DNA from 3 places in the Lactiplantibacillus sp. 30.2.29 genome. Region 2 is predicted to be linked to each of the others. Evidence: predicted binding sites of a transcription regulator. Region 2 holds the regulator's gene; each other region holds the start of a gene.
The links. The regulator NrdR, encoded in region 2, represses ribonucleotide reductase genes. The targets are predictions, from matches to a motif close to ACACNATATATNGTGT.
Positions count from the first base shown of each region.

Region 1 (11,008 bases), on a different contig from region 2:
CGAAAGTAGCCATTCGTTCGTTGAATAATATGTGCTTGACGTTCGATCTGGGCCAGTACCGCACGAGCCGAAATGGCAGTCGCCTGCATTTGACCATGAGCTTCAAAAAAGCTTTCCATTTGAACGACCATTTCATCATTATCAAAGACCCGTCGATTGTTAAACAGAATTTCATCAATCACATTGGCGGCCGAAAAAGGAACCACTTGATTCGCGTGATTAATGAATTTTCCGTGCTGATTCAATCGGGCCCCTAAAGCATCCGGTGCCACTTTATTCAGTGCGAGTAAGTATTGGTCCAATGACGCCAGCGTTTTAGGGCGTTTGTACTTAAGAGTCAAATAAGTATATATTTCCTCAGTCCCTTGAGTATAGTTTAAAAATTGATCGAGTTGGATATCATAAGTCAATACTAATTTGTGATATTTCTCAACATCGTCAAATAATGGAAGCTGCTGAACCATTTTGGCAATGATCTGACGAACACGCTCACGCGTCAGCCCATGTTCATCACCAATTTCTTGTAACGTCTTCCCTGACAAACGACTCACTAGGAGGTCTTTCTTCTTAAAGTCTAACGTTAAAAATGCCATTAACGTCTTCGGAATTTTCTCAACGCCAAACCACTTTTGAAGCTTTGCTGCGGTTCGCTGCTGATTTGCAACTTGCGCTAATCGCACACTCAAATCAACCTCTGGCTTGGTTTCAAGCTCCCGCTGTAATTCCGCTTGATTGGTGACTTTCCAATCAAGATAGGCTTGAACGAGGGCGGCATTTTCCATTGGATTTTTCCGCCAATCAGTTGGCATCTTCATCTGTTGCCTAATCATATCATCTAGTTGCGAGACCGTTCTGACCCCATTTCGTTGCAAGCTTCGGATTAACTTATCACTTGCGCCCACGATTGCTAGAAAGTACAGCGAATCAGCCAGATCAGGATGATTTTGCTGCCAGTTCACTTGAGCAGCTTCGATTTGACTCACCGCTTGGGCACTTTTACGACCCACTAATTGTTCCCACAATAATGCAACGTGCTGTTCATTGATTAAGTCATAAAAGTGACAAGTGGTGGGATCTAACTTATCAATTTTCCCCTGACTTACCCCTAAAGTGGCTAAGGCACAACACATGATTGGATTTTTCATAACAATAGCCATTCCTTTCGATTATCCGCCAATAATAACTTCAGCGTTAATGCAATTCCCCTACCCTTGCGTTTATTATAAATGTACGCTCATGTTCAAGAAAGCAAATCCGCAATTTCTAATCCAACTATATCCGGAAGTATACTTGAATTTTAATAGACCCCATCTATTCCCATCTGTAATGGGTGATCTGTTCGTCATACTAACAATCTCCAAATGTCAGCGCCGTTTTACACCCCACTTACGCCCCAAGTGTGGCATAAGCCTCACACGCGGGGAAACTGATGTGGCACTTCATTTAAAACCTGTTATTCTCATTGGTGCACAGGCGAATTTCCAGCGGTGTTACCTGACACCTTTCACCACAAGGGGGAGTAATGACAATGATTAAAGCAGAATGGGCCTATATGCAGCGCCACAAATTTATGATGATCGTCATGGCAATTATTATGTTGATTCCATCGATATACGCCGTCACATTTCTTCGGTCAATGTGGGATCCGTACGGACGGCTCAATCACTTACCGGTCGCTGTTGTCAACCAGGACCAGGCTGTCACTTACCAGGGCCACCGACTCAGTATCGGCCACGACCTGACGCACACACTCAAGCAATCCGATGCGCTGGAATTTCATGCGATGACGGCAGACCAAGCCCAAGCCGGATTAAAAAATGGCCGCTACTACATGGTTCTCACGATTCCTAAAAACTTCTCGCAGCACGCCACGACCTTGCTCAATCGGCACCCACAGGCGATGGTGCTGCACTATGACACGAGCGCTGGCCATAACTTTGTCGCTAGTAAAATGGCAACTTCCGCGGTCGGCTCGATTCGGACATCCGTCGCACAAACGATTACGACCAGCTATGCCAAGACGATGTTTGCAGCTATCAAGCAGCTAGATGGCGGTCTCAAAACCGCTGCGACGACTAATCAAAAACCCGCCACCGGTGGCACCCAACTGGCATCGGCCAATCGGCAGCTCGCCACACACCTTGATACGCTAGCTACCAGTTCACTGAAACTGGCACAAGGTAGTCAAACGATGCGTATCGGTTTAAATCGATATATTAACGGCGTCGACCAACTGCAAGCAGGTAATCAACAAGTCGTCGCTGGACTGACGCAACTACTCGTCAAAAGTAATCAGCTGGTGACTGGATTCGATCAACTTAATACCGGCGCTCAAGTGCTGAATCAGGGCGTCAATCGCTACGTCACCGGCGTTCAGCAAGTTAACGTCGGCACCACCACGGTTAATAACGGTGCCGGTCAAGTGGCGACTGGTGCTCAGCAATTCAGTCATGGCACGGCGCAATTAGCTACTGGGACGCAGCAATTTGGAACGGGACTGAATCGCTATGTGGACGGTGTGAGCCAGGTCAATACTGGTGCCACGAGTCTTAGCCGTGGCACCAGCCAGTTACAAGCTCAAACGACCCGTTTAACTGGCGCAACGACCGCACTTACGGATGGCGCTAGTCAGCTTAACACCGGTCTTCAAACGCTAGATTCACATAGTCAAACACTAACTGCCGGACTGCAACAGCTTCAAAATCAGCTGCAACACCGGACCAGCGACCAGGCAGCGCTCAACACAGCTGTGACCGCCTTGCAAAAGCAAGCGACGGGCAGTGACTTGACCACCGTTAACAGCGCACTCAACGCCCTGTCAGCAGCCATCAAGGCTAGTGCAACGGTCCACGCCAACGTCGCTGCAACAGCGGATCGTCAAAACCTAACTTCCACTCAAAAATCCGCCATTTTAGCGACGGTGGATCAGTCAACCAATCAGGACGCCATCAACGCTGCGCTTGCGAGTTTGACGACTGCACTCGCACAAGTTAAGCAGCCCACTGTTGACGCGATCGCCCTTACTAACGCCCTCAGCGTCATCAATCAGCAGCAGACGGTCCTCGCCGGCTCAGTCGCTCAGCTTGCTACCGGCGCACAAGGGTTGACTAACGGCATTCAAACTGCCGGAACAGCGGCCAGCCAACTGAACACTGGTTTGACCCAATTCAAGACCGACCTGCCACAGCTCACGACCGGCATCACGACGCTGGCCAATGGCGCAACGCAACTAGCTTGCGGAACGGCCGGACTCACGACCACTAGCTCACAGCTGACCCAGGGCTTCCAGGCGTTAAGCACAGGCACCGACCAACTTAACCAACGCAGTCAGCAGCTCGCCGCTGGTGCTGGTCAAGTCGCAGCGGGAACCCAACAATTAGCGACGGGAACGGCCCAACTCAGTAGCCAAGGCAACCAGCTCACCCGCGGCAGCAATCAAATCGCGACTGGACTTGGCACAATTCAGACTAAATTGCCTGGCCTCACGACTGGTATTACCCAACTTACTAACGGGGCGCAACGTGTCGGCAATGGTCTCAACCAACTCGCCGCTAACGGCAACACCTTAACGACTGGCAGCACCCAGCTCGCCAATGGTAATCAACAGTTAGCAAGTGGCGCGCAACAACTTGCCAACGGTGCGAACCAGGTCACGGCCGCTGACCAGACCATTCAAAGCGGCAATCAAACCTTGGCGACCAAATTAGGGACGGCTGCCAAGCAAGGCCAAGTCAACCCGTCCAAGTTGACGTATCAGCAAATCGCTAAACCGGTGACGACGACTCATTCAGATTCGGATCAGGCTGCCAACAACGGGACTGGCATGGCACCCTACATGTTAAGTGTGTCGCTCTTCGTCGGCGCGCTTGCCTTTAACATGATGTTTGATTTATATACGCCACGCAAGCATCCAAAATCCGCCTTCGAATGGTGGTGCAGTAAGGCAATCCTAGTGCTGGCCTCTTCACTGATGGAAAGCACCATTATGCTTGGGTTAATGATGCGAATCGATGCGCTCACACCGATTCATCCGTTCGCCACCTGGTTGGTGCTGATTCTGACGGCACTCCTATTCATGACGATCGTCGCCTGGCTGAACCTCGTCTTCGGTAAGGCCGGTGCCTTCTTCAGCATGGTCTTGCTGGTCCTGCAGCTCGGCGGTTCAGCCGGCACTTACCCGATTCAACTATCCGGCCGCTTTTTCCAGATGATTCACCCGTGGTTACCGATGAGCTACAGCGTTAACGGATTACGACAAACCTTAATGACTGGCAATTCCGCGCTTGGTGAGCTGGGCATCTTAGCACTGATTCTGGTGCTATTCGTTGCTTTTACTGGGCTGTTCTTCCTGCGTCGTTACCCACGGCTCGCACAAATTGATTTCGACGACCCGGCTGCCCTCAAAGCGACCCAGAGCAAACTAGCTACGCATATTCAGCGTCGGTTGCGAGCTAAAGCAAGCGATGGCCCCGACCTACACTAACCGAATATGATGATTGGTCAGTGCACCGCTTAATATTGACCACCTGTCTAAAAACGTCTCGCACACTTGTGTTGGGGCGTTTTTTGTATCGATTTTGTCAGTAACTGAACGCTTTTCGCGACTAACCGATATACTGGGGTTGATTCGAGCTTGTCGTGCCATGTTCCCGAAGTCTTGAATCCTAGTCACTAGCCACCGATAACGTGCCGGCTGTGCTCCCCATCCACCCCCCGCCTCAAGCACAGCGTCCACCAGATTAAGTCACTATCCAAACGAAACAAATCGTTAGTACGGGCAAAATTCGACCGCGTATGCTGTGGTTAACCACCAATTGCCCCGAAATTCATCTCGTATATCAATTGAGTCAACGTTTGATTTTGGCTATACTGTTATCAGCTAAACAAAAAAGGAGCGCTCGTCACATGATTAAAGAATTTAAGGAATTTATTGCTCGTGGGAACGTGATTGACTTGGCCGTTGGGGTCATTATCGGGTCTGCTTTTACCGCCATCGTCAAATCGTTGACCGATAACTTGATCAATCCGTTGATTGGGATTTTCCTAGGTCGTGTCGATTTATCCAACTTAAAAGTCAGTATCGGTGATGCCACTTTCAAGTACGGGTCATTTTTGAATGCCATCATTAATTTCTTCATCGTCGCCATCGTTGTGTTCATTCTGGTGAAAATTATTAATAAAGTCGTTAAAAATGAACCGGAAGAAACTGAGGATGAAGAAGAAGTCGATCTTTCCGCGCAATACTTTGGAAGAAATCCGTGATTTATTGAAGGAACAAGCCAAAAAATAGCCCAAAATAGCACCGAAGCAAATTTTTCATTAAAAGTCTATATGGTATTCCAACTTTTTTTGAGATACAATATATTGTGCAATTTTTTATAAAGAGGGGCTATCATGGTGATAATAACAGCAGGAATGATTGGGGTCGGCAAAACCACGTTAACGGGGCTGATTGCAGACCACCTTGGAACGAAGGCATTTTACGAACCGGTTGGCGACAACTCAGTACTGCCACTTTACTATTCGGATCCAAAGAATTACGGGTTCCTATTACAAATCTATTTCCTCAACAAGCGCTTTGCAATGATCAAGAAGGCATTGGCCGATGATAACAACGTTCTCGACCGCTCCATCTACGAAGATGCCCTCTTTACCAAAGAAAACAACGCTGAGGGTAATATTTCTGACACTGAGCTGAAAGTTTACTTGCAACTATTAGACAATATGATGACCGAATTAACTGAGTTGCCTAAAAAGGCGCCGGACTTGATGGTCTACTCCGAAACCGACTTCGATACGATCCTCTACCGGATCAAGAAGCGGGGTCGTGACTACGAACAATTCGATAACAATCCTGAACTTGAATCATATTACTACAAGATGTGGACCGCCTACCGCAAGTGGTATGACGAATATGATGCGAGTCCGAAGATGAAGATCGACTTACAACAATACGACTTAGAGAAACCTGAAAATCAACAAGCCGTACTCGCACAAATCGATGCTGAATTGGGTAAGATTCGCAACCCAGCCAGTGTTTAAGCTTTCGAATGATAAAAAGGAGTGGATTTCCGCCATGGAAATCCACTCCTTTTCTTATGCTGACAATTAATCACAACTATCAATAATTGATAAGTGCGTTTGAACTAACCTGTCGCGCTTCGAGCTGCACTTACATGGCCGCTCGTACTTGTTGCGCCAACTCAAAATTATTCGTAATGACCGCGTTAACGGCCGCTGCAAACAATTGTTGCATGACTGCCGGCTCATCAACGGTCCACACGCGTTCCGCAACTTCTTTCACCGGTTGGAAATGCTCGAGATGCACGCCTTCCAAATGTTCATGGGTGGCAAATTCATCTGGATTACCCAAATGTGCTGAGGTCAAAAAGGCGTACTTTTGACTGGCATCAATGGCATAGGCGCGCTTCAAGCTCTTCAAATTGAAGGACGAAAAGACGACCGGATAGACTAAATCTGTCTGCTTGATCATCCGCAGTACGATCCGTTCGATGCCAGGATAGAAGTGGCGGTCGGTCTTGAACTCTAGGTTTAAGTGTACCGGCTCACCACTGACGAGGCTCAAAAACTCTTGCAGTGATGGCACGGGTTCTCCGTTAGCCAGCTTGAAGTAACGTAACTGTTTGAAAGTCATATCGGCAATGGCACCCTCACCATCTGTGGTTCGATCGATGCGTTCATCGTGCATGATGACGGGCACCATGTCCTTGGTCAGATGCACATCAAATTCGAGTCCGTCGATATGATGGTTAATGGCGTAGGCGAAGCCCGCTAAGGAATTCTCTGGAAACTTCACGGGCACGCCGCGATGACCGTAAATTAATGACATATTTGGCACGTGGTTTCAACTCTTTTCGATTAATGACGACCGTTTGCACGGTTATTTGATTCTAACACTTGATTGTAAGTATTTTCAGCTGTTTGCAAAGATTTACGAATATCTTGACCCGCAAAAATTTGTTGCATCGCATTTTGAATGGCGGTCCGCGCTGGCACCCATCCGTCCACAAAGACACCCGAGTTGGTATTATTAGGTTTGGTGCGAGCCATTTGATTCCCAGAGACTTCCAACACTGGTGACTTCTTGAAGAGCTTCTTCAGTGTTGGTTCATCCTTGGCATCCTTATTAACAGCTAAGTAGCCGGTCTTGGCCTGCCAATCCGCTTGGACTTTCGGACTAGTCAAATACTTGGTGAATTCCCAAGCCCCGTCTTGAACAGCACTAGGCTTGTCATTTGCGATCCACAGCGCTGCTCCCCCAACAGCAATTCCGTTGGCCTTTTGACCATTTGGCCGTGGGAAGTATGTGACGCCGAGGTCGTTCTTCAAGACTTGATAGAGTTGGCCGGTCTTCGCTGATGACTGCATGAAAATCCCAAGGTGCCCCGATAAGAAGGAAGCTGCTTCATTGGCGGCCGCATTACCACCGGAACCAAAGTTCATGAAGTCACCGTAATCAATATTTTCTTTGACCCACTTCATGGCATTGATGGCGGCGGGACTCGTAAAGTTGACCTTCGTCGCATTACCGGTGTGACCATTATCATGATTAGCGACTGGAACGCCTGCATTGGCCACGAGTTGTTCGAAGAGCCATGAGTAGGCCTCCATGGTCATCCCCTTCACTTCGCCATGTGATTTATCATGAATCGCTTTGGCGACCCGCGTGATATCATCATAGGTTGGATCGACAGGTGGTGGTGTAATGCCGTACTTCCGCAGCACCGCTTTGTTGTAATAGAGGGCAGTTTGGGAGGCGTTGAACGGCATCGCTAATAATTGGTCCTTACGCATCACGATAGCCTTTGCCCCTGGAATAATCTGACTGGCATCATAGCCATCACGGTCGATGAACTTTTGCATCGGCGTGGTAAAACCACTATGATACATCTGACTCGTCGAGATGTCCATCGATTGGAACAACGCTGGCGATGCCGCGGTCCCGTGCGTATTGAGAATCTTCTGAATGAAGCCGTTGTAGCCGCCTTCGAATTCAGCGACCACTTCATATTTAGACTGCTGCTGATTAAAGGCTTTGACATAGGCATCGATTGCCTTTTGGCCGGGTCCCTTCATTTCATGCCAAAAGACGACTTTGATGCGGCCAGTATTGGCTTGCACCTGACTGCGATTATAGGCGAAGGCCCCCAGCGCGAGTACCAGAACAACTAATCCGAGTCCCCATTGCCAGGACCACCGCCATTTGTGCATCATTTTCATCATTTCACTGAGCCCTCGTTCAATCCAGATTTAAAGTAATGTTGCCCCCAGAATAGGACGATTAATGTCGGAATGACGACGATGGCAGCACTGGCTTGGACCAGGCCCAATTAGTCGCCGTTTCTTCAGAATGCAATTGACGCAGGCCATCTTGCACCGGCCGTAAACGATTCGAGAACGTCGTCAACATTGGCCACAAGTATTGGTTCCAACTTCCTAAGAAACTGTAGGCGGCTAACGTCAATAGACTGATTCGCGAATATGGTAGCGCGACCTTACGATAAAATTGCCAGTGGGATAAACCATCGACATCCGCGGCCTCTTTTAAGTCCCATGGAATCTGTTTGAACGCTTGCCGCAACATAAAAATCCCAAATGCGGAGGTCAAAAATGGAATTACCATCACCGCATAGTGGTCCAACAAGTGCATGGCACGGACGGTGTGGAAATTAGGAATGACCTCGGCTTCAAATGGCAGCATCATCGTCGCCAGGACCACGTAGAAGAGCTGATCCCGGTACTTAAATTCCAAGAACACAAAGGCGTAGGCTGCAATAGACGCGAAGAATAAGTGTGCAAACATCTGGATCAACGAAATCACCAAACTATTGAACAAATAGCGCAATATTGGCGTTTGAGTGAAGGCTTCATGGTAATTCTGCCAGGACATCACCCCGCTCAACGACCCTTTGGCGATGGCAGTCGTTGGTAAGAAACTCGTCCAGAGCCCTAAGATAAAGGGCAAGATAATGATCAGGGCTAACACGCTGAGTACCAGATATTTTAAAGCTAGTGCTACCCGCCGCCGGACGATGGCTTGATGGCCTAATGTATTTTCCATTAATAGTTCACCCGCTTTGCTAAAAGTTTGAATTGAACCACCGTGATAGCAGCAATGATGACCGCTAAGACGATTGACTCGGTACTTGCTAAGGCGTAATTACCGTCCACGAAGGCATCTTGATAAATACGATACACGAGTAAATTCGTCGCGTTGGTTGGGCCACCAGCAGTCATCAAATCAATCAAGCCAAAACTTTTGAAGGCTGAAATCAATGTGATCACGGCCACGAAGAATAGCGTTGGCGAAATCATCGGTAGCGTAATGTGCAGGAACTGGTAACGTCGATTCGTACCAGCCACATCTGCAGCATCATATAACGTCTTGGGCACTGATTGAAGCGCACCAAAGAAAATCAAAAAAGTAAAGCCCAGGTGCATCCAGACGCTGGTCATGATGACAGCGACCATCGCCCAATGTGGCTCCGTCAGCCAATTAACGGCCGGTAAATGCAGCCAAAGTGCCACTTTGTTGAGAACCCCAATTGACGGATTAAACATGAATAACCAGAAAATGGCTGAGACCGAGACCGAGACCCCCATTGTCGATGTAAAAATCGTCCGAAAGAACTCGATACCCCGCACTTTTTGGTTGGCGACGGCCGCTAACAATAAGCCACCAATCAAGGTAAAGACCGTCACACCAACGACGTAGAGTCCGGTGGCCTGCAAACTGGCCAAGTAACTCTTCGTACGCAACAAATGAATGTAATTTTGGAGCCCGACGAACACGGTCGGTTCCCCAAATGAATTGGTCAAAAAGAGGCTGAGATAAAAGGTCCGTAACATCGGATAAAAGACGAAGATGCTGAGTAACAACAGTGATGGGCCTAAAAACAGCCATGCATAATACTTATCGTTGCGCTTGAGCTCAAAGCTGACCGGTTGGGCCTGTGCCTGGTCGTTGGACTCTGGTGACAGTCCCGGTTTAGGACGTCGCTTAATGGACGGAAACGAATTGATCACTGGTTGCACCCCCTTCTTCTGCAATTAATTGTTCGTGTTCATCAAAGATAAAGACTTTACCACTGACTGTGACCGCAATGCGCTGATCTAGTGGTAGTTGAACTTGTCCAGCTTGAACGATTCGCAGGGCTTTGCCATTGTCGGCCATCGCTTCAATGATCGTCGTCTCACCTAAAGCTTCCACGTTCACGACGGTCGCATTACCTTCATTTGCGGCAACTGGGGTCGCGACCAGTTGATTAGGCCGAATCCCGACCGTGTACGTGCCGACGGTGATTGGCCGTTCTAAAGTGACTTGGAACCCTTCCGCCACTTGTAATTCACGGGTTGCTTTGCTCGACATCGTAGTTGCGGTTAACAAATTGATTTGGGGCGTCCCAAAGAATTGCGCCACAAAATGGTTGGCCGGATGATTGTAGATATCTAATGGCGTATCGATTTGTTGGACATGGTGGTCATTTAAGACCATCACGTGGTCAGCCATCGTCATCGCTTCAGTCTGGTCATGGGTCACGTAAATCAAAGTCAGGCCTAGCTTTCGCTGTAATTCACGAATCTCAGCACGCATCCGAACGCGCAGTTGGGCATCCAAATTGGAGAGCGGCTCGTCCATCAAACAAATCTTAGAATCACTGGCAATTGCACGCGCCAGGGCCACCCGTTGTCGTTGTCCACCAGACAATTCACGTGGCTTGCGGTCACGAAAGGCGGTTAAGTTAACCATGTTCAAGGCATCATTGACCCGTTGCTCGATTTCTTCAACGGGCATTTTACGTGCGCGCAATCCGAATGCCACGTTGTCGGCAACCGTTAGAAATGGATACAGCGCATAACTTTGAAAGACCATCGATAACTGGCGGTCCTTTGGTGGTACGGCATTCATCACTTGGTTGTTGATCAGGAGTCGCCCACTTGTGATTGGAATAATCCCCGCAATCATGCGTAACAGCGTGCTCTTACC
Region 1 is NZ_JAGYGU010000010.1:95,928-106,935, forward strand. It holds gene KGF65_RS07245 (sigma factor-like helix-turn-helix DNA-binding protein) at 1-1,145, opposite strand, end outside; gene KGF65_RS07250 (YhgE/Pip domain-containing protein) at 1,529-4,483, shown strand; partial or broken gene mscL (large-conductance mechanosensitive channel protein MscL) at 4,906-5,290, shown strand; gene KGF65_RS07260 (deoxynucleoside kinase) at 5,395-6,042, shown strand; gene KGF65_RS07265 (glycerophosphodiester phosphodiesterase family protein) at 6,173-6,859, opposite strand; gene KGF65_RS07270 (ABC transporter substrate-binding protein) at 6,880-8,244, opposite strand; partial or broken gene KGF65_RS07275 (carbohydrate ABC transporter permease) at 8,241-9,082, opposite strand; gene KGF65_RS07280 (carbohydrate ABC transporter permease) at 9,082-10,047, opposite strand; gene KGF65_RS07285 (ABC transporter ATP-binding protein) at 10,022-11,008, opposite strand, start outside.
Region 1: a site for NrdR is predicted at 5,355-5,370, ahead of KGF65_RS07260 (deoxynucleoside kinase). Genes of this name have one in related genera too.

Region 2 (11,008 bases):
GGACGCGCTTTGGGGTGTTTCCCTAATAGGATTATGGCGGTGGGGGTGCTATGCTGAAATTAATTAAATTATTGGAAAGGAGTGCCGTCATGGCCAAGTTTAATTTTACATTGAATGCTGCGCGGATGGACGCGAGTGGGCACTATGACTTTCAAAATGTCTTTGAGTTTCCCGATTTTATCGAAATGCGGCCGACGTTGCGGGCTGCCGTACGAACAGTCGCGCGCGAGGCGTTTGACCAACCCGTGTTGCCCGTTAAAGTCGAACGAATGACCACCTCGCTGGAAGAACAATTAGAGCGCGAAACCCGCAAGTATGAGCGCCAAGTGGGGGTTTATGAAAACCAAAAAGGGGAGCGTAATCAGCTCGTTCGGTTGTTCACCCACGTGTTACAAGTCATCAGTCGGACGGATGACATCACCGAAGAACTTGAGGACATTATTTACGCGGTCAACCAGACCCGGCTGAGTTTGATTGGCTTACCAGATCTGGAAGGCACGGGTGAACTGTATGACGCTGACCGTGACCGGGAGCTGATTCCGGGAACCTACTATCATTTTGTGACTCAGTTGTTAGTCAAGCCCTATTTGCGGGATGTAAATGGCGAGCTGGTTCCCGAAAACGTGACGGCACCTGGGCGGCATTTGGTCGTGCGGATGACGACTTATGCTTATCGAGACTGGGATGCATATCTGGTACATGAATACGATGAACAGCATTTGATCAAAAATGAGAAGGGCCTGACCAACGCCGAGTACTACAATAAGTTGGAAGCCGTCGAATTGAAATATGCCGATCATATCTATTCAGAAGTATTAGCGGATACGTACCAAGATTTCATCAAGATTTTAGTACCAGACCAGTTGCCGCGCTTTGAAATCATGTCGAGTGACTTGCGGCCGTTATTGGCAAAAAATCCTGGGCTGCGAATCCGGTTGGCAGCAATCGTTAACCGTAATTTTAAACTCGATGCGCAGGGCTATGAACACGTGATGGATGCACCGCTCAAAGAAATTAAGCAAAAATACCAATTTTATCGGGAAAACTTTTAGCGAACTTTTAATGAAGGGAGCGGTGCAAGATGGCCGTTGATGCACAGTTAGGAACTGAAGCTTTTGAAAAAGTTATTTTTATGTTAGACGTGGTCCCAACCGCGAACAATATCCAGGAATTTGCGCTGCAGGGCAATCTGTATCCAGAGCCGATCGACGAGACGGCGTGGGCGCTGCCAGGTTATTTATCGGATGATTATAACGTCTTCTTGGTATTTGCGCCCAACGTCTTAAATCACTGGACAGTCACCTGCGCACAAGTCAAGATTGAAAATGGGCATGACATCACCGAGATGAGTAACGTGGTCCCAACTGGAACTGGGATGAACGCGATTGCCCATGCTAGCAAAGCTGGGGCGATTGAACTGTTGGCGTACTTTAAGACGCTGGAAGCAAATGGGCTCGGCCACTTTGATGATGAAATCTGGAAGTATGTTGAGTGAAATTTGAGAAAAATTTGTAAATTTTGTTAGTAAAATATCATAGTTGTTCGGCAGTCATAATTGATAGATTGCTGAACAACTTTTTTTTGTTTAATATATTCAATAAACAAATAAAAAATATCGATAGTCAAATATTGATTATCGTTTATCGATATGATATCTTAATAGTAAAGATACGGGGGTGTAATTATGTCAAGAATGATGAAGTTGGGAACTGAAACGTTAAGCGTGATTTTGTGGTTCGCATCAATATTAATTTGGTTTGGCATTTTTGTTCCGATTGAGGACATCTTTAATTATTTTTCAGGCGATACGACGAGTTATATTTTACACAGTGATGACTTTATGATGCCGATTAGGACCCATGAAGCAAGCGCGAATATGATTGCTAGTTTTCCAGCGGGAATTTATACGATTCTGATGGTTGTTGGTTATATTCTGATGCTGGTTGGTGTATTTATGGTTATTCAGGGAGTTTCAGCGATTGTCAGAAACATTCAGGAACAAGTCTATTTTTCTACTGAAAACAGTCAACAGATGAATCGAATTGTAAAAGGTCAGATATGGATACTGGGCTCGTCGTTGCTAATGGCTTGTGCAAATCAATTGATGGTTAGTTGGCTATACCGGATCAGTCGATTTGGTTTGGGATGGGACAACTTGGTGAGCGCTTTTGTCGAACTAATTATCTTTGCCCTAATTGCCATGGTATACACCCGAGCCGTCAACATGAAGACTGAAAGTGATTTAACCATCTAAAAAGGAGAGTTGTCGTAATGATCAAGATCACCTTGAACGTCGTCATGGCAGAACGTAATATAACGACCAGTGAATTAGCTAAGCGAGTTGGTATTACGCCAACCAACATTTCAATTTTGAAGACTGGCAAGGCTAAAGCAATCCGGTTCAGTACATTAGAAAAGATTTGCGCGGTCTTGGAGTGTCAGCCAGGTGACATAATCATTTACGTCGATGATAACTAGAGGTTGCCAATCATTAGAAATTCTTAGCAAATTTCCAAGCACAAACTATTTTACCTTCTTTGACTAATTTGATAAACTTAGGATAAGAAAGTTGAGGTGACTGATTGAGATGGCTAGTCATAGGCAAATGATTGACAAACTAGTGTGAGGAAGTTGCTAGCGCTGTATGCGTTAGTAACGATTCACTAACTCAATTTTAATCTTAACTCGGGAAACGTAACGAGTAGTCAATTTTAGGTGAAAGAGGGATTCTATGAACAATTTTCAAAATGACCCACAACCACGGACCATTAATACGCAAGTTGGGCTCCGTAGTTTCTTAACAAAAATGTATGGGTTCATGACGGTTGCTGTGTTGGTTTCAGCCTCGACCGTTTACTTATCAATGACCATGTTCCAGGCACAAATTTACGCTGCCTTCAATGCTCATCCAATCATGGCGCTGGTTATTTTCATTGTTAGCATGTTCGTCATGATTGGCGGGATTCAAGCCAATGCAACGCGTAATCCAGCAATGAGTTTTACCTTGCTGATGCTGTTCTCAGTGGTCTTTGGGGTCGAAATGTCGATCATCTTATCCTTATACACGGGTGCGGTGATTACCGGGGCCTTCGTTGCTGCTGGTGCAGTTTTCGCCACGATGGCTGTCATTGGGACGACCACTAAGCGTGATATTTCACGGATCGGTAGTCATCTGATTGCCGCATTAATCGGTTTGTTTGTGGCTTCCATCGTTAACATGTTCTTACAAAGCGCCATGATTAGTTATATCTTCTCATACATCGGTGTCTTGATTTTCGCCGGTTTATCCATGTGGGATGCTAATCGGATGCGGGACATGTATTTACAATATGGTGACCAAGTTTCATCTACTGGTTTAGCCGTTACCGGAGCCTTACAACTTTATTTGGATTTCGTTAACTTGTTCTTATACTTCGTCCAAATCTTCGGTGGCTCAAGCCGCGACTAATCATTAACAGAATAAACTTCAAATTAGACACGCTAGCCCGTTCGGTTAGGGTGTCTTTTCGTTAGTATGCCGATATGGGCCAGCTGGTGGTTATGAGTTGTGATGCATAATTATTGAAACATGCGTCAATATGCGTCGTGCTAGTTATTATTTAGCATAAAAGCTGATTGAAACGTGCTAGTTGGATTGTTGTTCGTCAGCGGAGGTCGGGACCCCGCTCGAATGGCGGATGAACGGTCACCTTTTTTTGGTGCAATTGACCATCGATTATTCAGTAGCTGGACCTTCGGGTAAACTTTTGAAATCAGCATAGATGATGGTTTATTGAGCTTAAAGACTTATCTAATTTCAATGCTGAGTATGATGGTTTCAAGAATGTGCACTAATTTTAGAGACACTATCCTTGAAGTTAGTGCATAGAATTCCCCTTCGTTTGGACTTAGGCTTTGTCGTCTTATACGAGTAGAAAAAGTTCTGACAATATTCAGTAATGCTACCGACTCCTATGATTGGAACGTGAGTATGATAGCCTTTACCCGAAACAAATCTTAAAGTTCATTACCAAAATGACTATTTACTAAGAATCGACGAGCAGTTCATTTAAAGTTGGGTCCGCACATGTCCGCCTTTCGACTACTATCCCGGCTGGAAGGCATTCTGGGCAAGGCCCAGTGGTGAAATCTCACTTAGCAAGCGTTTTTGGCTTGGTTAGTGAAAGACCAGTATTTAAGACGTGGGCTGTCGGCTTAAATCTGTGTCCACCACGTTCCGGCCATTGCACAGAATGCCTGGAAGCCGGTGTAGGAAGCATCTACTACAGCAAGTTTACGGTAACTCGCACTGTTTCCAGCGGGTCCCAGCTGGCAGCACTTGAACTTAGAAAATGGCACGTTTTAATCATGATTCATAACACACAATGCGTGTCAATGTTCAAAGTCAAAGGCGGCCAGCTCACTAACAAACAGAAAATCTATGATTTACCGGGTTTTCAGTGGGCCGAACTCCCGTTTTAGGTGATTGTTTGGTACAATTATAAGGGTAAACCACTTGTTAGTGGACCACATACTGGTCGCAAAATCAGTTCGGTGCAAAATGACTGATAACACTGATGAGCATTGCATGATATCGATAACTTAAAATTAAGAGACGGGGAGCAAACCAATGGCAAAAAAATTATTACTGATTGATGGTAACAGTGTGGCGTTTCGGGCGTTCTTTGCCTTGCATAACCAACTGGAACGGTTCGTAAATCCGGATGGCTTGCATACAAACGCTATTTATGGCTTTAATACCATGCTTGACCACATGATCAAGGCCGTGGACCCCACCGATATGCTGGTGGCTTTTGATGCGGGTAAGACTACGTTTAGAACCGCCATGTATGATAACTATAAGGGCGGTCGCGCCAAGACCCCAAGTGAGTTCTCTGAGCAGATGCCATATATTAAGCAATTATTAGACGCTTATGGCATTAAACATTATGAATTAAAAGATTATGAAGCCGATGATATTATCGGGACGCTGGCTGGGCAGGCTGATCAAGCGGGCTATACGACGACGATCGTTACTGGTGATCGTGATTTGACCCAGTTGACGACGGAACGGACGACGGTGGCAGTGACCGTTAAAGGGGTTTCAGAAGTTGAACGCTACACCCCAGAACACGTTACAGAAAAATTAGGCATCACGCCGGCACAAATCATTGATATGAAGGGGCTAACGGGTGATACTTCAGATAATTATCCTGGTGTGACCAAGGTCGGCGAGAAGACAGCGCTGAAATTGCTGAAACAATACGGGTCGATGGAAGGTATCTATGAAAACATCGATGCGATGAAGGCCAGCAAGATGAAGGAACATCTGATTGAGGACCGCGAACAGGCGGCTCAAGCCAAGGTGCTCGCAACCATCAAGCGGGATGCACCGATTGAGGTTCAGTTATCGGATTTGACTTATAATGGCCCTGATTTGGACCAGTTGGCCGCATTCTATCAAACGATGGATTTTCAGTCATTTTTGAAGAAGTTGCATCTGCAATCTGACGAACCAGCGACACCAATCGAATACACTGTTTTGACCAAAGACAATTTGGATGAATTACAACAATTTACGACCAATGTCGACTTCTATCTTGAAATGCCGACACCAAACTACCACACCTCCGCCTTCGCTGGTTTTGCGATTGGTGCGGATGGCCATTGGTATATTAGTCGTGATGTTGAATTGTTGATGCAACCCGCAGTCAGCGAGCTTTTGACTAGCGATACGCTGACCAAGGACGTTTTTGATATGAAACGAACGATGGTTGGGCTGAACCGTTTGGGCATCCAGCTTGGTAAAGTTGATTTTGACCTATTGCTCGTTTCATATTTACTAGACACCAATGATAACAGCAACGACCTTGGTAGTCTGGCGGAACAACACGGCTACACTGACTTGCCAAGTGACGAGACCGTCTACGGCAAGGGTGTCAAACGTGCGATTCCTGAGGATGATGACGTGTTCTTCAGTCATTTGGCACGAAAATTAGCGGCAATTGCTGATTTGAAACCACGCTTGTTGAAAGAACTCGCGGATAATGAGCAGGCCCAACTCTACGATGATATCGAAAAACCAATGGCGACGGTGCTCGCTCAGATGGAAATTGCCGGCATTACCGTTGATAGCAGTCGCTTGAAGGCGATGGGTAGTCAGTTTACGGAACGCCTGAGTGAGATCGAACAGACCATCTATCAAGAAGCCGGTGAAGAGTTCAATATCAATTCACCCAAGCAATTGGGTCACATTTTATTTGAAGAAATGAAGTTACCAGTCATTAAAAAGACGAAGACCGGTTACTCAACCGCCGTCGACGTGTTGGAAAAATTAGCACCAGAAGCACCAATCGTCGCGAATATCTTGCAGTATCGTCAAATTTCAAAGATTCAATCAACCTACGTGGTGGGCTTGCTGGATGCCATTCATTCCACAGACCAAAAAGTGCACACGCGTTATCTTCAAACGTTGACGCAAACAGGCCGCTTGTCCTCAGTTGACCCGAACTTGCAAAATATTCCTGTTCGGCTTGAAGAAGGGCGTAAGATTCGGCAAGCGTTTGTTCCGAGTCATGACGGTTGGCAGATTTTTTCATCTGATTATTCGCAAATTGAATTGCGGGTGCTCGCCCATATTACCGGTGATGAGAACATGCAAGCGGCCTTTAAGGAAGGCGACGACATTCATGCTGCCACGGCGATGCGAATCTTTAATTTGAAATCTGCTGAAGACGTGACACCTAATATTCGTCGGCAAGCCAAAGCGGTCAACTTCGGTATCGTTTACGGCATCAGTGACTATGGCTTGTCACAAAATATTGGTATCAGTCGTAAGCAAGCGCGCAGCTTTATTGACGCTTACTTCAAGGAATATCCAGGTGTCAAGCAGTACATGGATGATATTGTCAAATCGGCAAAGGAACAAGGCTACGTTGAGACAATTTCTCATCGTCGTCGCTATTTGCCAGACATTAATTCGAAGAGTTTCAACCAACGCTCGTTTGCCGAACGGACGGCCATGAACACGCCAATTCAAGGTAGTGCGGCCGATATTATCAAAATTGCGATGATCAAGATGCAAGCCGAGTTGAAAAAAGCTGGTTTGAAAGCAACCATGCTTTTACAAGTTCATGATGAATTGATTTTTGAAGCACCAAAGGAAGAGATTCCAGTTTTAGAAAAATTAGTACCAAGCGTGATGGATTCCGCCGTGAAGTTAGCCGTACCGTTGAAGGTCGAGAGTCACTACGGTGATACTTGGTACGATGCAAAATAGGGGGAACCACCATGCCTGAATTACCAGAAGTTGAAACGGTTCGTCGTGGGTTGAATCGGCTCGTTAAGGGTGCCACGATCGCTGATATTGACGTCTATTGGCCCAAAATCATCAATAATGACGTGGCTTTATTCAAACAACGGCTGATCAATCAGACGATTCAAACCATTGACCGGCGTGGCAAATATTTATTGTTCCGATTTAGTAACGGTTTAACGATGGTGTCACACCTACGCATGGAAGGTAAGTACAACGTCGTTCCGCGTGGTGAAGCGCGCGATAAGCATACGCACGTCGTCTTTCATTTAACGGATGACCGGGACTTGCTGTATAACGATACCCGTAAATTTGGGCGGATGACGTTGGTGCCGACTGGTGAGGAACTATCGGTGGCTGGACTACGCACAATTGGCCCGGAGCCGGTCGCTGACCAACTGACCTTGGCTTATCTGACTGCGACGCTTGAACATTCCAAGAAAATGATCAAGCCGCTCTTACTGGACCAGAGTAAGATTGCGGGCATCGGCAATATTTATGCGGATGAAACGTTGTGGATGAGCAAGATTCATCCGATGCGGCCAGCTAATTCGCTGACAGCCGATGAAATTGCAACGTTGCGCGACAATATTATTACCGAAATGGCATTAGCCATCAAAGGACACGGAACGACGGTACACTCGTTCTCAACGGCGTTTGGTGAGGCCGGTCAATTTCAGAATCACCTGCATGTCTATGGTCGTGAAGGCGAACCTTGTGAGCGGTGTGGCACGATGATTGAGAAGATCAAGGTCGCGCAGCGTGGGACACATTTCTGTCCCCTTGAACAACGATTGTAGGTGATCACCGTGACGAAATTAATCGGGTTGACCGGTGGAATTGCGACTGGAAAATCAACCGTTTCTAAGTTATTAGCGCAGTATTTACCTATCGTGGATGCTGACAAAATCGCCTGGGCGGTCGAAGGACCAGGACAACCCACGACGCAGAAAATCGCAGCTAAGTTTGGGCCGGACGCATTATTGGCGGATGGTTCACTCAATCGCCCATGGCTTGGTCAGTTAGTTTTTAATGATTCGGCCGCCTTGCAGGATTTGACGGCCATCACCAGTTTGCCGATTCAATATGCGATGTTTGAAGCCATCGTTGCGGCAGGCCAGTCGAATCCAACGGCGATTATTCTAGACGTGCCGTTACTCTATGAGAGTGGCTGGCAGAATGTCTGTGACCAGGTTGTCGTCGTGACTGCACCACCGGCCATCGTACTAAAACGCTTGATGGCGCGCAACCAGCTGTCAAAGCAAGCGGCCCAGGCACGGATTGCGAGTCAGCTGCCATTGGCGCAAAAGGCCGCGTGGGCGGACGTGGTGATTGATAACGGTTCAACCGTTGATAAAACTGAAGCCGCCGTGTTAAAATGGCTAGAAACTATGACTGTTTAATAAAAATAATTGTGACTTGTTACAAGGGGTGTGAAAGCTATGCAATGTCCACATTGTCATCATAATGGCTCCCGTGTGGTTGACAGTCGACCGACTGATGACGGTCGCGTCATCCGGCGTCGGCGGGAATGCGAAAACTGTGGTTTCCGATTTACGACGTTTGAACGGGTCGAAGCGACCCCGTTATTAGTGATCAAGAAAAATGGTGCCCGTGAAGAATTCAATCGTGAGAAGGTCTTACGAGGGATTATTCGCTCCGCCGAAAAACGCCCAGTCAGCATGGAAACCATGACTGGGGTCGTTGATGATGTTGAAAATAAAGTCCGGTCGCTGGGTGAAAATGAAATTTCCAGCCAGGTGATCGGTGAGTACGTGATGGAACAACTCGCGGATATTGATGAAATCTCTTATATTCGCTTCGCTAGTGTTTATCGCCAATTCAAGGATATGCACGTGTTCTTGAACGAACTCCAAGATATGATGGAACGTGACAAGGTCAAGTTGGCGAAACCGTCAGCGAAGACCGAGCACGCGCCAAAACGTAAAAAGGATTAGGTCAAAAGAATGGTGAACAAGATGCCAAATGAAGAACCATTGACGCCCAAATCAGGACTGGTGGTCCCACAAGCCCCAGCGTTGAGCGCCGCCCAGCAAGCAGTCTTAGCGGAGCTGTATTTACCACTAATTGGGCCACTGGCATATAGTTTGTATGCCGCGCTGCGAAGCTTACAAAGCAGTGAAAACGAACTGAGTAATCGTCGTAGTCATGCGGAATTGCTAGGAATTTTGAACGCCGATTTACCGACCGTATTGGCAGCACGTCGTAAACTAGAGGCGACGGGGCTGTTACGGAGTTATTACCAACAAGATGAGCTCGGCACTTTGTATATTTATCGCTTGCAGGCACCGCAACTAGCCTTACAATTCTTTGCAGATGACCTGTTAAGCGTTTTGCTGCTCGATACCGTTGGGGAATTACGCTACCAACAGCTGGCTAGTGATTTTGCCACGCAACCGGTGGATCTGACGGCGGCGAAGGACGTGACGGCTAATATCCTCGAGGTATTTCACGTTGATGGTCATAGAGTCACGACCACGCCACGCCCTGTCCAGCAGGTGCGGGCACAGCTGGCTGCCAATGAACCGGCTGAAGATCAATCACCAGTACTCAGTGATGATGACTTCGATTGGCAATTATTAGGTCAAATCTTGAAGCAAAACTACGTTGACTTGAAACAAGTGGCTAGTTCGCGCCAACTTATCGTTACGGAAAGCCGGGTTTACGGCATCAGTGAGATTGAGATGGCCAAGCTGATCAGTGAAGTTGCCAGTTTGACGACTGGACAATTTGACGAGAATCAGTTGAAACTGTTAATTGCACGCCGGTATGAGCGGCCAACTGCGCCAACTCGGACGACGACAAATGAAGCACCGGCCGATAAGTCGACTAAACCAACCACTACGGCGGCCAATTCTAGTAAGGCAACCCGGCAGCCAGCTTCAACGGCACGACTCTCTAAGGACGAACAACAATTGGTCGATGTTGCGAAGCAGGCCGCGCCGTACGATTTTTTGGCGGCGGTGAAGCAGGAAAAGCACGGCTTTGTGACAAGTGGTGAAAATCGGCTGGTCCATGATTTGATCAGTAGGGGCGTGTTACCGAACTCGGTCATCAACATCGTCATTTATTACTTGCTCCAAAACAGGGAGTTGGCTGCGCTCAATCGGAGTTTGATCGAGACGGTTGCCAATGACTGGCAACAACATGGCGTCAACACGCCAGAAGCGGCGCTGGCCTACTTGAAGCAACGTCAGCGGCCGAAGACCTCGACACCGCGGCGTAAGTCGAATGCCCGGCCAACCCGCAAAGAAGTGATGCCAAAATGGGCCCAGAAACAACAAACTGGCGAAGCTCAGTCGGACAAGCCCAACAAGCAACTGTCGGCAGAACAACGTCAACAATTAGCGGCACGACTCGCCAAGCTCGAGACAAATTCAGAAAAGGAGGACTAAAGCATGGAGAATATCTCAGAAACACTCCGGACGTTAATGAATCGCAAAAACTTGAATCATCGCTATGAGGCGTTAATGACGACCGTGTATCATGATCCAGATGTTCGTCAGTTTTTAGCCGCTCACCAGGATGAATTATCTGCGGATGCTTTGGAACGCTCTGGTGCCAAATTATATGAATTTTGCGAAGAAAAACGCAAGCTCGCCCGGCATGAACCGACGCAGGCACCGGGCTATCAGCCGACATTGGTGATGAGTAATCATCTGATCGACATTGCTTATCAACCAACGCCGCAAT
Region 2 is NZ_JAGYGU010000017.1:4,325-15,332, reverse strand. It holds gene KGF65_RS10485 (hypothetical protein) at 90-1,052, shown strand; gene KGF65_RS10480 (hypothetical protein) at 1,082-1,495, shown strand; gene KGF65_RS10475 (DUF2975 domain-containing protein) at 1,685-2,254, shown strand; gene KGF65_RS10470 (helix-turn-helix transcriptional regulator) at 2,272-2,478, shown strand; gene KGF65_RS10465 (Bax inhibitor-1/YccA family protein) at 2,732-3,448, shown strand; gene polA (DNA polymerase I) at 4,610-7,258, shown strand; gene mutM (DNA-formamidopyrimidine glycosylase) at 7,270-8,094, shown strand; gene coaE (dephospho-CoA kinase) at 8,104-8,697, shown strand; gene nrdR (transcriptional regulator NrdR) at 8,737-9,252, shown strand; gene KGF65_RS10440 (replication initiation and membrane attachment family protein) at 9,274-10,710, shown strand; gene dnaI (primosomal protein DnaI) at 10,714-11,008, shown strand, end outside.

Region 3 (11,008 bases), on a different contig from region 2:
GACGCCCATTCTTATCTAATTCTTCATTAAAGTAAACGCCGGGTGAACGAACCAATTGTGAAACAATGACCCGTTCGGCACCGTTGATAATAAACGTCCCTTGTTCAGTCATTAATGGAAAATCACCGAAGAATACGTCTTGCGACTTGATTTCACCAGTTTCGTGATTAGTCAAACGTAGGGTAACGTGCAATGGTGCCGAATAGTTGGCATCATGTTCACGAGCTTCTTCGACGGTGTACTTTGGTTCTAATAATTGATAGTCGACAAATTCAAGTGAAAGTTTTCCTGCGAAATCGTCGATCGGCATAATATCTTCAAACATTTCCCGGAGACCTTCATCCAAGAACCATTGGTAGGAATCGGTCTGGATTTCGATCAAGTTAGGCAAATCAAGAACTTCCTTGATACGTGCATAACTTCTACGGGTACGGTGTTTACCGTATTTTACTAAATGTCCGGCCAAGTTGTTCACCCCTTCTTATTATTCCGGAACCCGGCCCACCTTCAGTCAAATATTACATTTGTGTTACAAATGCGTTTTTGACCGAATTTTAGGCATAAAAAAACCAAAAATAGTCGCTTAAGTTGACTATTTTTGGATTTATATTAGCGAGCCGCGCAGACAATAGATTGCGCGATTGCTCGAGTTCACGGTTACAGACAATTTATAATATACAGCCTTTTACCCAGGTTGTCAACCCAGAAACTCGTGACACTCATTGCGCATCTGGTTCAACTGCAACCCCATATAAGATCATCTTCAACAACGTTTGGACCCGGGTCCGCTCATCGGCATGCGGATCACCGATGCGATGGAACGTATTAAACAGTGGGCTCAAACTAGTGATATAAAAACTAGCGGCCATCTGCGGGGTCACACCAGCGTGCAGTTGCATAGCTGGCTGTTCAAAGACCGCTTGAATCGGTTTTACGTAGTCGGTCGCAAAGATCCCACCTAGTTCGCGTATATGGTCCCGTTTCAGAGCCTTGAAGCTGGAATGAATCAGTGTGAAGACATCGGCGGGATGCTTGTGCGTCAGTAGTAGTGACACTTCCGTCAATTGTTCGAGTGGTGACCAATCCGTGCGGGCCTGAATTTCCTCAATCCCAGCTTTAATTTCTGCGCCAACCGTTGTAATCACCGCTAGAAAAATAACTTCCTTATCTTTGAAATGGTGATACAGTGCCGGCTGAGTAATCCCAATCGCATTGGCGATGTCCCGCGTACTCGTCGCGGCGTACCCGTTCTTCAAGAACAGTTCTCGTGCCGTATCTAAAATTGCTTGGTGCGTCTTCGCCATTTGTTCGGCTCGCGTCGTCATGTCATCATCTTCTTTCATCTTTTATTTCCTATTATAATTTACACCAATCAGTAGCGAACCACCAGCCGCAAAACTCGCTGAATGCATTCGGATTGGCGTGATCGTTAATCCCGACCCACGAAGAAGTCCGATAATCCAGCGGCCATGGATAGCCATGGCTACTTCATCAGGAATTTCATCAGTCGGTGCTTTAAGTGGCCACACTCACGCGCTACGGAAATCCGGGCTGTGAAACAATTCAGGTTCCATCGCTCAAAAAAAGACGCCTGAAGCCAACCCCGGCTCCAAACGTCCACTGTATCATTCACCTATTTTGATGAGACCGTCGAACGACCGTCTGTTTTCGGTTGATTTTTAATATTAATGGTGATGGCACCTTTGCTGGCACCAATCGTGACTTGGTCATCGACCTTGATCGCACCCGTTAATAATTCTTCACTTAACCGGTCTTCAATCTCAGTTTGCAATGCCCGGCGAATTGGCCGTGCACCGTATTCAGGGTCAAACCCAGCCTTGGCAACCACATCAATGGCGGCTGGCGTGATTTTGATCTTGATACCCTGTTGCGCAACCCGGTTCACGATTTCTTGTGACATCAACTTAACGATTTCGTGTAACTCTTCCTTATTCAATGAATGGAAGACAATCGTCTCATCGATCCGGTTCAAGAATTCTGGCCGGAACGTCTGCTTCAAGGTAGCACGAATCGTCGCCGCAACTGCATTGTAATCATTAGCCTTATCAGTAGCACCGAACCCAACGGACTTTTCATCCCGCAAGGTCGTGGCCCCTAAGTTCGACGTCATGATGAGAATCGTGTTTCGGAAGTCGACTTTGCGGCCTTTCGAATCAGTCAAGTAGCCATCATCCAAGACTTGCAACAGAATGTTGAATACGTCTGGATGAGCCTTTTCAACTTCATCAAACAGCACGACTGAGTATGGCTTCTGGCGTACCTTTTCAGTTAACTGACCACCTTCATCGTAGCCGACATAGCCGGGTGCTGACCCAATCAAACGACTGGTCGAGTACCGTTCCATGTATTCAGACATATCGATCCGAATCATGTTGTCCTCTGACCCAAACATGGCTGCAGCTAAGGCCTTCGCTAATTCGGTCTTACCAACCCCAGTCGGGCCAAGGAACATGAAGGAACCAATTGGCCGGCTTGGATCTTTCAATCCACTCCGCGCCCGGCGAATGGCCCGTGCTACTGCAGAAACGGCTTCTGGTTGACCGACGACCCGTTCATGCAAAATCTTTTCCAAGTTAACTAAGCGTTCGCTTTCGGATTTTTGCAATTGGGTTAGTGGGACACCCGTCCATTCAGCAACCACTTGGGCAATATCTTCTCCGGTCACTTGTAAGTCATAGTGCGGTGTGTCGCCTTCAGTGATTTGTGCTTCTTCATCAGCTTCAATGCGATCCAAACGTTGCTTGAGTTGCATTTCCTGCTTGCGAATATCCGCGGCTTGTTCGAAGTCCTGAGCTTCAATCGCCGTTTCCTTTTCTTCACGTAACTGCGCGAGCTTGTCCTGGTTCTTGGACAACTTAGTCGGTTGATCCATCTGGTCGATGCGGACTTTCGCCGCCGCTTCATCCATCAAATCAATCGCCTTATCTGGTAAGAACCGATCACTGATGTAGCGACTGGACAACTTCACCGCTTGATTGACGGCTTCATCAGTAATTGTCACGTGATGATGTTCTTCATACCGTGGCCGCAAGCCATCGAGAATCTCAACCGCTTCATCTTCAGTCGGTTCATTGACCATGACCGTGGCAAACCGCCGTTCAAGTGCGGCATCGGATTCAATGTACTTTTGATATTCGTTTAAGGTCGTCGCCCCAATGGTTTGGAGTTCGCCTCGTGCTAATGCTGGCTTCAAAATGTTAGAAGCATCAATGGCCCCTTCAGCACCACCGGCACCAATCAAGGTATGCAATTCATCGATGAATAAGATGACATGCCCATCGTTGTAGATTTCGTCGATCACTTTCTTTAAGCGGTCTTCAAATTCACCACGATACTTGGTTCCGGCAACTAGTGAGCCCATATCAAGCATCATCAGCCGTTTGTCAGCCATGTCATTCGGTACGTCGCCAGCAACGATCTTTTGTGCCAGCCCTTCAGCGATCGCCGTCTTACCAACGCCGGGTTCACCAATCAAGACTGGATTGTTTTTCGTCCGCCGTGACAAGATTTGAATGACCCGCTTAACTTCTTTGGAACGGCCCACAACTGGATCCATTTCCTGTTCACTCGCCAGCTGCGTCAAATCACGCGCCAAGGAGTCCAAGGTCGGTGTGCCTTCCGTCTTCTTACCACCACGGTTAGCCGCACTGCCCTTACGCTTACTCATCGCATCACTGACACCAAGTTTACGCAAAACAACTTTGCGTGTTTGACTCAAATCTAAGTTCAAATTCATCAAAATACGCGAGGAGAGGATACTTTCATCAGAGAGCATCGCTAACAAGAAGTGTTCAGTCCCAATCTTGTTGGCGCCAAGCCGTTTGGCCTCATCACCAGCAACGGATAAAATCTCCTTAGCCTTTGGTGAATATGGCAAATACGTATCTTTGCCAATATTGCTCAACGTCCCGTAGCCAGTGAACCGTTCAATTTCTTCACGGATGTCATCTTCGCTCACAGCGTACTGTTGCAAGACTTTATTAGCAATACCGTTCTTTTCGATGGCTAGTGCTAATAACAAATGTTCCGTACCGACTGCCTGATGCTTAAAATATTTGGCCTGTTCCTGTGCTAGTACTAGCACACTTTTGGCACTAGGTGTAAATAAGTTATCCATTGCGATTCCTCGCTTTCTTTAGCTTTCGTAACGCAAGTGGTTCAAAATCCCGATAATTATTCGAGCCCGGAGACTATTTTCAAGGTCTCGGTCCGTCAGTCCTAACGTGTCGTGATCGATTGCCACTAATATCAACTGCGCTTCCCTACGATTTAAAACGTCGTCCTCATACAGACTCTGAACAACTGCGTAGGCATCCCGTTGTGTGATGGAATCGCCGATCACTTGAATGAGGGCATCCAACACATCAGCATCATCGACCAAATTAACCTTTTCAATGCGAATATAACCGCCACCGCCACGCTTACTTTCAACTAAGTAACCATTTTGGATCGTAAACCGCGTTTTAATCACATAATTAATCTGTGAGGGTACCACGTTGAAAAGGTCGGCAATTTCTGAACGCCGAATTTCAACATGCTCCGAGTCCGCCAAAATACTTTTTAAATACTTTTCAATAATATCCGAGATATTTTGACTTTGCATGTGCTTCACCCTTTTCATTATCTTTGACTAATATTGACTTTTATTATACGAGGATAATGGAAAAAAGCAAAGAATTTCACCCAACTGGCGACCCAGCATGTGCTTAACGGTTGTTACAGCATAGCACGCCAAGCACTTGCTTTCAATTGATTGGACCGGATTTTCGACCCTGATTCGTTAACTTTGTTAGGCCTTCATATTCATTCAACTACCTATTTAAAATATGTCAAGTGTTGGCGTCTGAATTTGGTCAACTTTGTCTGGGACTCGTCGTTTATCCAACAGCTTGAGTTTCTATACTACAGGTTGTCCGCCTGAATTTCGACTAATACGCCACTTGTTTATTTACGACCGGCCACGCTTAACGTCATTTTGAACAGATACTTCATATATAGATTGTTCGTCATGAATTATGATTTAAACGTGCTATTCTCTAAATTCAGGAGCTGCCAGCTGAGACCCGCTGGGAACAAGTACGAGTTGGCGTAAATTTGCAGAATCGTGTGCGTCCTACACCGGCTTACAGGCATTTCTGACAATACTGGAACGTGGTGGACACAGATTTAAGCCGAAAAACCACGTCTTAAATACTGGTCTTCCACTAACCAAGCCAAGAACGCTTGCTAAGTGGAATTTCACCACTGAGCATTGTCAGAAACACCTTCCAGCCTGGATATGATTCGAAAGGCGGACGTGGGCGGGCCCAACTTTTTTGTTAGATTAGTTGTTGGTTCCTTAGTATACAGGAATGTTGAAATAAACTGTCAGACTGGTTCTAACAATAACCAAGCATCCTGACCCATGATTTAAGACTTCGAACACGCGGTTTCACTGAGATTGTCAAAACTTCCTCTAATCACCCGGGATAGCAAAGTCTTGAATTATAAGTGAAGACAATTTATTCGACTAAACGCAAGACTAGCTGACATTGAGATTCGTGAATCGCATTCAGGTAATCTTTTCAGTAACTAGATGCCATAATTCAGCATTGATCCCGTTTGAGAGCTTGCCTGAAGGACCAGAAACCTAATATTCAGTGGTCAATTGTACCTAGATAGGTGGCCGTTCATCTGCCATTCGAGCGGGTTCCCGACTGTAGGGGCTGGCTGACAATGCTCAAGGGCGAAATTCTTCTTGTCCGGGTGAATTTCCCGGGCTAGAAGAAGACTCGTATTTGAAATTGCGCAGTGGGTTTCTGCGTGAGTTCAAATCGATGTCCGCCCTGTTCCAGCGTTGTCAGCCGGCCCCGGAGGTCGGAATAGAACGCGTCTCGGCAGACGAACAGTAAACCGACCAACAGGCACGTTTAAATCATCTTTAATGCCAAATAATTAACGCAAGGCGCACTACTGGTGAATCTCATCAATTCATTGGGCGGAGCCAACTCGAAAAAGGCATTTCAAAATGATGGGGCGATCACACCTCAGCACCAGTCACAACACAGCAGTACACCACACGTCAAAAGTGGCCATAAAAAAATCCAGTCAAATGACTGGATTAGTTGGTTTAACCGTAATCGGGAAAACAGGATTTGAACCTGCGACCCCTACGTCCCGAACGTAGTGCTCTACCAAGCTGAGCTACTTCCCGAGAAAATTAAATAAAAAGCCTTAGTAATCACTAAGACTGTGTTAAACGATCGGGAAAACAGGATTCGAACCTGCGACCCCCTGGTCCCAAACCAGGTGCTCTACCAAGCTGAGCTATTTCCCGATACTAATGCACCCAGTAGGAGTCGAACCTACAACCTTCTGATTCGTAGTCAGACACTCTATCCAATTGCGCTATGGGTGCTTATTTAAAATGCCGAGGACCGGGATCGAACCGGTACGGTTATCACTAACCGCAGGATTTTAAGTCCTGTGCGTCTGCCAATTCCGCCACCCCGGCAAATTAAAAGCGGAAGACGGGATTCGAACCCGCGACCCCCACCATGGCAAGGTGATGTTCTACCACTGAACTACTTCCGCATAATAAAGCTATTCAATTGTAAATGCCGACTAGAGGATTCGAACCTCCGACCTCCTCATTACTAGTGAGATGCTCTGCCAACTGAGCTAAGTCGGCATGTGCGGGTGAAGGGATTTGAACCCCCACGTCGTAAGACACTAGAACCTAAATCTAGCGCGTCTGCCAGTTCCGCCACACCCGCATGATATTAACCATGCCCGTTGCCGGTCTAACAGTTCTTACTGGTATGCCTTGACAACTATTTAACTTTATCATCTTGTTGAATAGTTGTCAACAACTTTTTCAATTAATTGGATAAATATACTTTTTTAATGGATAAACAAGTTCTATTTTTCCGACAAGAAATATTATAGCACGGTAGCCTAAAATAGCAAACCCTATTTTCAAAAAAATTCTATTTAATTTCAAAAAAGCCACTGAAACCGCCTTTTGACGGCTGAAATTCGGCTGTAAATCTCCATTAAAAACTAACCTTTATCTTCCATAAAGCCTGCTTTCCACCAATTTCACTGCTGATACGCGTTAATTTTATACTCATAAATTATGCAAAAACGCGGAGCCGCATCACTGCGAATCCGCGTTTGACTAAATCATCAGTTCGATTTAACCTTGTTTTTCGATTTTAGTCTTGCCGTGCATGTAAGGCACTAAGACATCTGGAATCGTGACCGTGCCATCTTCATTTTGATAGTTTTCCAAAATAGCTGCAACGGTCCGACCGACTGCTAAGCCACTCCCATTCAACGTGTGGACGAATTGGAGTTTACCATCATCGTCGCGATACTGGATGTGTGCGCGCCGTGCTTGGAAATCAGTACAGTTTGAACAACTTGAAATTTCACGGTACTTGTTTTGTTCTGGGAACCATACTTCTAGGTCATGCGTCATGGCAGCGGTGAAACTCATATCACCAGTCGTCAACGTAATCACGTGATATGGCAAGCCGAGCTTCTTCAATAATGATTCGGCATTATTGGTCAGCTTTTCAAGTTCATCCCATGAATCTTCAGGCTTCGTAAACTTGACCATTTCAACCTTATTGAATTGGTGTAAACGAATCAAACCCTTGGTATCGCGACCGGCACTACCAGCTTCTTCCCGGAATGCTGGTGATAACGCCGTGAAATAGACGGGTAATTTTTCTGCCGGAATAACTTCATCGCGGTAGTAGTTTACCAATGGGACTTCAGCAGTTGGGATCAACGTTAAATCTTGCGTTGTGATCCGGAAGGCGTCTTCCTTAAACTTAGGGAATTGACCAGTCCCGTACATTGATTCATCCGTCACCATGTATGGTGGTAAGACTTCGGTATAGCCTTCTGCTTCATGTTGGTCCAAGAAGAAGTTGTAGACGGCCCGTTCAAGTTTGGCCCCATCACCAATGTAGTATAAGAACCGACTTCCTGAGACTTTGGCGCCCCGTTCGAAGTCCAAGATACCTAAATCTTCACCGATGTCCCAGTGGGCTTTTGGTGTGAAGTCGAACTTCCGTGGCGTCCCGATCCGACGTAATTCAACCGCGTCTTCTTCCTTCAAGCTGACCAGCACGTCTGGATGAGGCACGTTTGGTAAATGAGCTGCCATGTCTTGGACTTGCGCGTCGATCGTCCGGCGTTGTTCATCCAAGTCTTTAACATCCGCACTAACCTTTTGCATTTCAGCAATTTCAGCACTGGCATCTTCTTTATTGCGCTTCTTTTCTGAAATCTCACCTGAGACCTTGTTCCGAGTAGACTTGAGTTGTTCACTCTTCGCAATCAATTCACGGCGTTGTTCGTCCGCAGCTAACAAGTCATCGATATCACTAGCAGCAACGCCCCGATGACCAAGTTGTTCTTTGACAAAATCGGCATTTTGCCGAATCATTTTAACATCTAACATAACGACGTCTCCTTTGTAGAAATTAGTTGTAAATAAAAACAGTCTCTCCTCCCATATTGGGACGAAGAGACTGCGATTCGCGGTACCACCCAAGTTCAGGATTATTTGTTAATCCCACCCTTAAACGGATAACGGCCGTGCCGTGCAGTATTACCTGCCCACATTGTCGCGCCGGAGTTTCGACTGCCGGTTCACACCACCCACCGGTTCTCTGAACGTCTACTTAAAACGCGCCGTGTTTACTATTCACTGTCTACTATAAATCATTGATGTCCAAAAGGCAACTAGCCGAGACTCTTAACCTTTTCATCAATCAAGCGAATGACTTCCTGACGAGCACTCGGGTCCGCAACGAAATCTAATTGGTCGCCATCGATTTGCATCTTAGGGCTGTGGTCATAGTTAGCGTACCAGTCCGTATACCGTTCGTTCAACGTTTGATAGTATTGGTATAGGTCTGGATCTTGGTCGATTTGTTCATATGAGCGGCCCCGCTTTTGAATTCGCTTGAGCATCGTATCGAACGAAATATTGATGTGAATCAACAAGTCTGGGCTCTTCTGATGCTCAGCTTCAGGCAATTCTTGCATCATGTTATTCAATAGCGAGTCGTAAATGTCAACTTCGGTGTTGGTCGCCCGTCCCAAATCCCCGTTTAAATGGAACAATAATGAATCTTCGAAGATTGAGCGGTCCAAGACGTCCAAGTCGTTGGCAAACGCTGATTTGATACTATCCAACCGTTTATTTAAAAAGTAGATTTGTAATAAGAACGCATACTTCTTAGGGTCCTTATAAAATAACGGCAAAATGGGATTATCATCAACTGATTCGTAAAACGCTTTGGAGCCGAAATGTTGGGCTACTAATTGCGTTAAACTCGTCTTGCCGGCACCGATTGTTCCTGACATTACAAGCATGGGGCGTCTCTCCTTTTAGTCACGTCAAAATTTTGATTATCTTTAAAAGCAACACTACATATTGTACGCACCCAAGTCCTAAAATGCAATATCTGGTGAGTCAATTCCATAAAAAACTTAGTTTGGCTTAATTTGTCTTGAGTGCATGATTAAAGCGTGCTGGTTTTCAAGGTCAAAAGCGGCCGTTCCGCCACCATGCGATTGGCTTCCTGGCTGTAGCGACCGACAAGCACAAGCCAAACAGCTATCACGTTTTAATTTCATGCTAGATGATGACTAGCGTAATTCGTAACTTCATGCCCACTAAAAAAGGCATCCCCCAGATTGGAGACACCTACTCAATTTGCTGATCAAGAACATCCGCGACTTAGGGGCGTAACCCCGTTTATATCGCGTCAGTCATGTTCCTAAGCTAAGTATTACTTAGCCGCCTTTTCACGTGCCTTTAACAGGCTCACGTATTGTTCCAAGGTCAGGTTGTGCTTGGTCATGAATTGGGCACTCTTTTTGCCGACGTAGCGGAAATGCCATGATTCATAATCAATCCCCGTTGACTTGGTCCCGCTCTTCGTAAAGCGTAGTACGAAACCGTAGTCTGGGGCGTGCTTGATTAACCATTGTTGCCCTTTGTTCTTGTCTGATGAAGAGAGCAACTGATTGCCATGCGTGTTATACCAATGCGTGTTCATGATATCCGCAGCTAAGCCAGTCTCATGCTCACTACCACGTGGTACCGCCACGTATTCTTTCGTCAGCTTCAAGGCTTCTTTGGCCGACTTGCCCTCGTTCTCATAGGTTTGAATCGATTGACTCCAAACCTCTTTTTGATAGGCAACGGACCGGTAACCAGAAACGATGGTTGCCGGGTACCCGGCCTTCTTAGCGCCAGCCATGAAAGCTTCCAGTGGCTTGACGATTGACGTCCGGACATCGATTCCATTGACACTCGACTTACTGAAACTCATTTCTGAGCGCTTGTTCCACTTGTTGACGACGACCAGATCAGCATCCGTCGACTTGACGCCCTTTGGCAATTCACTGATCAGTCGTTGCCGTTTGGTCTGCGTCTTGGTCGTTTTCGCCGAACTGCTTGATGATTTTGACACACTCGACTGGCTGTTAGCGCCACAACCACTCAAGACGCCGACTAACGTTACTAATGCTAAACCTCTTACTAAATTACGCTTCCACATTTCTCTCGCTGCCTTTCTCTGTCCTAGCTTAGCATAGGGGACGGATTTAAAACTTGTTTTCCAGTCGATATTTGATAATTTTTAATGATTTTTTCATTTAACCATTCATCAGCACTCGCACAGTCATAGCTGAGTTGATTGCTAGCTGACTCCCCGTTTAAAAAAATGCACCTAACTCCAACTGCGAGTTAAGCACATTCTAAATACGAGTTAATCTTTACCATGATGATGGCGGGTTAAGTCAACCTTATCCAACGGAATCATCTTGGTATGATAACGAATCTTGTAGTAGACATATAACACAATAAATAATGGGATACTCATGTAAGTGACCCCGATGGCTTGCCAGTCCAGTGTCGCAAACGAATGCAAGTCTTGGCCAATAATGACGACCAAGCAGAGGATAAATGCGAACCATG
Region 3 is NZ_JAGYGU010000007.1:44,403-55,410, forward strand. It holds gene KGF65_RS05360 (DNA-directed RNA polymerase subunit beta) at 1-475, opposite strand, end outside; gene KGF65_RS05365 (TetR/AcrR family transcriptional regulator) at 720-1,325, opposite strand; gene KGF65_RS05370 (ATP-dependent Clp protease ATP-binding subunit) at 1,634-4,138, opposite strand; gene KGF65_RS05375 (CtsR family transcriptional regulator) at 4,157-4,624, opposite strand; tRNA gene KGF65_RS05380 (tRNA-Pro) at 6,141-6,214, opposite strand; tRNA gene KGF65_RS05385 (tRNA-Pro) at 6,264-6,337, opposite strand; tRNA gene KGF65_RS05390 (tRNA-Arg) at 6,345-6,418, opposite strand; tRNA gene KGF65_RS05395 (tRNA-Leu) at 6,429-6,514, opposite strand; tRNA gene KGF65_RS05400 (tRNA-Gly) at 6,523-6,594, opposite strand; tRNA gene KGF65_RS05405 (tRNA-Thr) at 6,619-6,691, opposite strand; tRNA gene KGF65_RS05410 (tRNA-Leu) at 6,695-6,776, opposite strand; gene serS (serine--tRNA ligase) at 7,199-8,476, opposite strand; gene KGF65_RS05420 (deoxynucleoside kinase) at 8,761-9,396, opposite strand; gene KGF65_RS05425 (D-alanyl-D-alanine carboxypeptidase family protein) at 9,816-10,589, opposite strand; gene KGF65_RS05430 (amino acid permease) at 10,800-11,008, opposite strand, start outside.
Region 3: a site for NrdR is predicted at 9,448-9,463, ahead of KGF65_RS05420 (deoxynucleoside kinase). Genes of this name have one in related genera too.